Linked DNA regions of Azospira inquinata. The protein of the gene in region 2 interacts with the protein of the main gene of each other region in a pairwise test. Links are inferred from orthologs where the notes say so. Each region holds a gene or a part of one and is shown on either strand. Other genes may lie near its edges. The genes, in order: Azoinq_RS13905 and kdsB.

The links.
Region 1: the proteins of kdsB (region 2) and Azoinq_RS13905 interact in binary tests that used the Escherichia coli proteins (3 or more experiments, as listed by UniProt). The link is inferred for Azospira inquinata from one-to-one orthologs.

Annotation. Positions count from the first base shown.
Region 1 is NZ_CP064782.1:3,087,609-3,090,742, forward strand. The notes cover bases 308-3,127. They hold Azoinq_RS13905 (TetR/AcrR family transcriptional regulator), read right to left. Parts: upstream 2,111-3,127; coding sequence 1,505-2,110; downstream 308-1,504. Other genes in these bases: Azoinq_RS13900 (iron-containing alcohol dehydrogenase), read right to left, coding at 308-1,454; Azoinq_RS15165 (AraC family transcriptional regulator), read right to left, coding at 2,259-3,077. Outside these bases: Azoinq_RS13895 (D-hexose-6-phosphate mutarotase), read right to left, coding at 1-129; more of Azoinq_RS13900, read right to left, coding at 297-307. UniProt on the Escherichia coli protein: Involved in response to both electrophiles and reactive chlorine species (RCS). Represses the transcription of the nemRA-gloA operon by binding to the NemR box.
Region 2 is NZ_CP064782.1:2,513,375-2,516,648, forward strand. Bases 315-3,274 are described here. They hold kdsB (3-deoxy-manno-octulosonate cytidylyltransferase), read left to right. Parts: upstream 315-1,384; coding sequence 1,385-2,164; downstream 2,165-3,274. Other genes in these bases: lpxK (tetraacyldisaccharide 4'-kinase), read left to right, coding at 315-1,251; Azoinq_RS11525 (Trm112 family protein), read left to right, coding at 1,202-1,378; adk (adenylate kinase), read left to right, coding at 2,368-3,021; Azoinq_RS11540 (6-phosphofructokinase), read left to right, coding at 3,199-3,274. Outside these bases: Azoinq_RS11515 (ExbD/TolR family protein), read left to right, coding at 1-123; more of lpxK, read left to right, coding at 196-314. UniProt on the Escherichia coli protein: Activates KDO (a required 8-carbon sugar) for incorporation into bacterial lipopolysaccharide in Gram-negative bacteria.

The DNA.
Region 1 (3,134 bases), 570 kb from region 2 along the record:
GCCCCCGGCGGGAATCCAGGACACCAGCTGGGCGCCCTGGCGAGTAATGACGGCCTTGGCCCCGTCCGGGGATTGGAGATGGACGGCCTCCAGGCCATTGAAATCGGTGTAATCGGGTAATTCGGTCATAACGGGCGATCAGAGGGGATAGGGGTGGCTGGGCCGGGCGGGCATTTTACCCCGAGCCGGGCCGGACCATGGGGCCTGGCCCCGGGGAAACGGAAAACGCCGGGGAAACTCCCGGCGCCATGGGGAGGAACCCGGGGCGGCCCCGGGCTCCGGCGATGGAATGGGGCTTAGAGGCTCCGTTCCAGCACCCGGCGGCTCACTTCCGGCGTCACTTCCCGGGTTTCCCCCAGGGCCGTCATGCCGTGGGTTTGCAACTGGGCGATGACCTGATCCACCCCATCCTGGCCCACTCCGTAATCCGCCAGGCGGGTTTTGGTGCCCATGGCCTCAAAGAATTCCCGGGTTTTGGCGATGGCGGCGTCAATACGGGCAGCCACGCTACCTTCCCGAATACCCCAGACCCGTTCCCCGTACTGGAGCAGCTTGGCTTCCTTGGCCTGGCGCCGTTCATCCATCATGGCGGGCAGCACCACCGCCAGGGTCTGGCCGTGATCCATGCCGTAAAGGGCGGTGAGTTCATGGCCGATCATGTGGGTGGCCCAGTCCTGGGGCACGCCGCAGGCGATGAGGCCGTTCAGGGCCAGGGTGGCGGTCCACATCACATTGGCCCGGATGTCGTAATCCTGGGGATTGGCCAGGGCCTGGGGCCCGATTTCCACCAGGGTTTGCAGCAGGCTTTCGGCAAAGCGGTCCTGGACCGGGGAATTCACCGGGTAGGTCAGGTACTGCTCCATGACATGGACGAAGGCATCCACCACCCCATTGGCAATCTGGCGGGGAGGCAGGGTAAAGGTCTTGGTGGGGTCCAGCACGGAAAAGCGGGGATAAACGGCGGGGTGGAGGAAGGGCAGCTTGGCTTTTAGCTCCTTGCGAGTTACCACCGCCCCGTTGTTCATTTCCGAGCCGGTGGCAGGCAGGGTCAGCACGGTGCCCAGGGGCAGGGCGCCGGTGACCTTGGCGCCATGGCTGGTGAGAATTTCCCAGGGATCGCCCGCGTAGCAGGCAGCGGCGGCGATGAATTTGGTGCCGTCAATCACCGAACCGCCCCCCACGGCCAGGAGGAAGTCGATTTTTTCCCGACGCACCAGTTCCACGGCGGGCAGCAGGGTTTCATAGGCCGGATTGGGTTCGATACCGGAAAATTCCAGCACATGGCGCTGACCCAGGGCGGCTTTGACCTCGTCCAGGGTGCCGTTTTTGCGCACGCTGCCGCCGCCGTAGGTGATCAGGACCCGGGCGTTCGCGGGGACCTGCTTGTCCAGGTCGGCGATGCGGCCTTTGCCGAAAATGATGTGGGTGGGGTTGTAATAGTCGAAGTTCTGCATGGCAGTCTCCTGTAGGGGGAAAGGGGCGGACCGCAGGGCGGTCCGGAAAGCTAAGCCTGGGTCGGAGGAAGACCCAGGCGGGAACGGGTAAGGGCCATGGCCTGGTCCAGGGCGCTTGCATCCAGGCGTAGCTTGGTGAGCAGGCTGGCGCCCAGCCACAGGGCGTAAAGCTCCAGGGCGGTGGCCGAGGGATTTGCCAGGGCGGGCAGGGAACCATCTTTTTGCCCGGTGGCCAGGGCTTCCGCCAGGCGGGCTATGATGCGCCGGGTGCCCTGATCCAGGGCTTCCCGCATGGCCACGGACAGGTCGGCTACCTCGGCGGACAGCTTTACCACCAGACATTGTTCCTCGGCCCGGCAGCCTCCCTGGTGGCGGCGCCAGCTTTCCCAGTAGTCCAGCAGGCCGGTGGCGGCCTGGGGGGTGGTCAGCAGCCGGTCCAGGTCGGCCAGATAGCGGTCGAAATACCGCTCCAGCAGGGCGGTGCCGAACTGTTCCTTGGAGCGGAAGTAATGGTAGAAGGAGCCCTTGGGCACCTGGGCGCTGCCCAGGATTTCCGCCAGTCCCACGGCGGCGAAACCTTTGCCCAGAATAATGGCTTCCCCTATTTCCAGAATGTGCTCCCGGGTGTCCGGGTGGGGGAGGGATGAAGTATTCATGGGCACCAGTCTAAATAAAATTAGACCGGTCGTCTAGTAAACAAAAAGGGGCTCGCTTGCTGGGGTGCTCACGCCCGCCCCCTTCTCTGATGTTGGCTGGGAAGGGGCCGATGAGACTCTGGCCTTCTGGAGAGAAGCCGGGGCCGAACTAAGGCTGGGAGCGGAAAAACTGGCTGGGAGGAACGCCGAAGGCCCGCTTGAACATGGCGGTAAAGGCGCTGGGGCTGGCGTAGCCCAGTTCATTGGCGATCTGGGCCAGGGGCAGGTTCTGGGCCACCAGGGTGGCGGCCCGGGAGAGGCGCAGTTGCTGGCGCCAGAGCCCGAAGCTCATGCCCAGTTCGCTTTGAAACAGCCGGTTCAGGGTGCGGGGGCTGGCCCCCACCTGGGCGGCCCAGTCCGCCAGGGGGCGTTCCGTGGCCGGATTTTCCAGGAGGGCGTCGCAGAGGGCCTTGAGGCGCCGGTCCCGGGGCATGGGCAGCCCCAGGGCCAGGGGCTGGGCTTGGCGCAGCTCCTCCAGGAGCAGGGTCTGGATCATGGTGCGGCGGGGCTCTTCCGGGGGCGGTGTGGTTACCAGGGCCTCGCTCAACGCCCCCAGCAGATGGGAGACGGCCACCACCTTGCAGGTTTTTTCCGGCAGGGGGGATTTGGCCCCATCCACGTACAGGGTGCGCAACTCCACTTCCCCCAGGGTCACCAGATGGTGCACCACCCCGGCGGGAATCCAGATGGCCCGGTAGGGCGGGACGATCCAGGCCGTATCTTCCGTGGAGAGCCGGATGGTGCCCGCCACCGGATAGGCGAACTGGCCCCAGGGGTGGCTGTGCCAGGGAATTTCCATATCCGCCGCCCCCTGGCGGAGATTGACCGTGACCGGGTCTTCCGGGCTGGGGGGGCGACGATGGAGATTGGGGAAGGTTTGGCGGGCCATGGCACTGGATTTGGCGTGGATGCGATAATTATTGTCCAATTGCTTTGTTTTTGCCAAGCCTTTCCCAGGTAGCATAGACGGGTCAAGAAAAGGGCT
Region 2 (3,274 bases):
GCGGACGCCAAAACCACCCACCAGAGCGTGGTGGATGTGATGCAGGCGGCCCAGACGGCGGGTTATCCCCATATCTCCTTTGCTACCCAGACCCCTTCCGGCGGTCAGGGCGGCGCCCAGTAACTCCGCCTTTTCCCCATGCCCCCTTCGCCCTCGGTGCGGCGTCTGCTTCGCATCTGGTTCCCCGGCCGGCTTATGCCGCGCCGGGAAGCCCCTCTCCCTCCCTTTTCCCGCTTCCTTGACGGCCTTACCGGCCTGGCCCTGTTGCCCGTCTCCTGGGTCTTTACCTTGCTAGTGCAAAGCCGGCGTCTGGCCTATCGCTGGGGCTGGCTCCGCACCGAGCGTCTGCCCGTGCCCGTGGTGGTGGTGGGCAATCTGACCGTGGGGGGCGCGGGTAAAACCCCCCTGGTGGCCCGTCTGGCCCAGGATCTGGCCGCCGCCGGGCGCCATCCGGCCATTGTCAGCCGGGGCTACGGGGCGGAAGTGCTGCGGCCCCAGGCCGTTTCTCCCGAGGCCACGGCGGATGTGGTGGGGGATGAACCCCTGCTCCTGGCCCGGCGCACCGGTGTGCCCGTGTGGGTGGGTCGGGACCGGGTGGCCACGGGCCGGGCCTTGCTGGCCGCCCATCCGGAGGTGGATGTGCTGCTCTGCGACGACGGCCTGCAACACTACCGGCTGGCCCGGGATGTGGAAATTGTGGTCTTCGACGCCCGGGGGGCGGGTAATGGTCGCCTGCTGCCCGCCGGTCCCCTGCGGGAACCCCTGTCCCGCCTGGCCCGGGCCCACGCCCTGGTTTATAACGAATTACCCGATTCCCTGGCCTTGCGCAGTACCAGCCATTTGCCTGCCTTCCAGATGAGTCTGGAGGCGGGGGAATTCCTTGCCCTGGCCGAACCGGAGCGCCGATGCCGGGCAGAAGACCTGGCGGGTAAGGTGCTCCACGGGGTGGCTGGCATTGGCGACCCGGGGCGCTTTTTCCGCACCCTGGGGGACCTGGGTCTGGAGGTGGTGCCCCATCCCTTTCCGGACCACCACGCCTACCGGGTGGAGGATTTTTCCTTCCTGCACCCCGGGGAGGTGGCCCTGCTCACGGAAAAGGATGGGGTAAAATGCGCCCGGCTCCACCTGGGCGAGGCCTGGGTGCTGCCGGTGGACGCCCGGGTCACCCCGGACATTAGCGCTTTTATTCTGGAGAGTTTGCATGGACGCGAAACTGCTGGACATCCTGGTGTGCCCCCTCTGCAAGGGTAGCCTGGACTATCGGAAGGATAAGCAGGAGCTGGTCTGCAAGCCCTGCAAGCTGGCTTTCCCGGTGCGGGACGACATTCCGGTGATGCTGGAAGAAGAAGCCCGGACCCTGGGGCCGGACGAGGAATAGGCCGCCATGGGCTTTAAGGTCGTCATTCCCGCTCGCTACGCCTCTTCCCGGCTGCCGGCCAAACCCCTGCTGGATTTGGGGGGCAAGCCCATGGTGGTGCGGGTAGCGGAACGGGCCCGGGCTTCCGGGGCCGAAGAGGTCTGGGTGGCCACGGATCACCCGGAGGTGCTGGCCGCCGTAGAACACCACGGCTTCCAGGGGGTGATGACCCGGGCCGACCACCCCACCGGCACCGACCGGCTGGCCGAAGTGGTGGCCCAGCGGGGCTGGGATGACCGGACCATGGTGGTCAATGTGCAGGGGGACGAACCCCTCATCGACCCGGTGCTGATCCGTCAAGCCGCCGACCAGTTGCAGGCCAGCGGCGCCGATATCGCCACCGTGGGCCATCCTCTCCAGGACGCCGCCGAATTCTTCAATCCCAATGTGGTGAAGCTGGTTTGCCGCAAGGACGGGGATGCCCTGTACTTTTCCCGGGCCCCCATTCCCTGGGACCGGGAAGCTTTCGCCCAGGCGGCCGGACGGCAGACCCTGCCCCCCGGCCTGGGCGCCTACCGACACATAGGCCTTTACGCCTACCGGGCCGGGTTTCTCCGGGCTTTCGGGCGGCTGGAAGCCGCGCCTCTGGAACAGGTGGAAAAACTGGAACAGCTGCGCGCCCTCTGGCACGGCTACCGGATCAGCGTGACCGTGGCCGACGCCCTGCCCATGCCCGGGGTGGACACCCCGGAAGACGGGGAAAGGATGCGCCAATGGTTCGCCCGGGAAGGGAATTCCCCGGTTTGACCTGCCCAGGTTTTGCGGGTAATTTCCCTCCCGCAAAAGGCCCGGGGGGCGGAAAATTTTCCCCCGCCGGACCTCGCCCCTTAAAACAACCATAAGCAGCTCCCGCTGCCGCCGAACAGCACCGCAGTTCCGGTTTCAAAGCCGGGCCGCCCTTACCATCAACCGCCGTCGATCCTACGGATCGCTTCTCTTTCGAGGAACTCATGAGACTGATTCTTCTTGGCGCCCCTGGCGCTGGCAAAGGTACCCAAGCCCAATTCATCCGGGAAAAATTCGGCATTCCCCAGATTTCCACCGGGGACATGCTGCGCGCCGCCGTCAAGGCCGGCACCCCCCTGGGCCTGGAAGCCAAGAAGGTCATGGATGCGGGCGGTCTGGTGTCCGACGACATCATCATCGGTCTGGTGAAAGACCGGCTGCAACAGGATGACTGCAAGGCCGGTTACCTGTTCGACGGCTTCCCCCGCACCATTCCCCAGGCGGAAGCCATGAAGGCCGCCGGGGTTCCCATCGATTTCGTGCTGGAAATCGATGTGCCCGATGGGGACATCGTGGACCGCATGAGCGGCCGCCGGGTGCACGTGGCCTCCGGCCGCACCTACCACGTTAAGTACAACCCCCCCAAGGTGGAAGGGAAGGACGACGTGACCGGTGAAGCCCTGATTCAGCGGGACGACGACAAGGAAGCCACGGTGAAAAAACGTCTGGAGGTCTATCACTCCCAGACCGAACCCCTGGTGACTTACTACGGCCAATGGGCCGCCACCGGCGACGCCAAGGCCCCCCAATACCGGAAAATCGCCGGGGTGGGCAGTGTGGAAGAAATCAAGGAACGGGCGTTCGCGGCCCTGAAGTAAGGTCCGCCACCCCAGGAAAAGACGCAGCCACCCAAGGCTTGGGGGCTGCGTTTTTGTCTTTGGAGTCGGCCTCCTGGCCCGGGTTGTCGCTTGGTGTGCGCAACGGCCCTGGGGTTTAGGGGGCGCAGTGGGCGGGGACGCCCCGGCTCCTAATATTTTCTCAATCCGAGGTCTGTCATGTCGGTGAAAAACGCTTTTTATGCCCAGTCCGGCGGTCCCACCGCCGTTATCAACGCTTCTGCCTGTGCCGTGA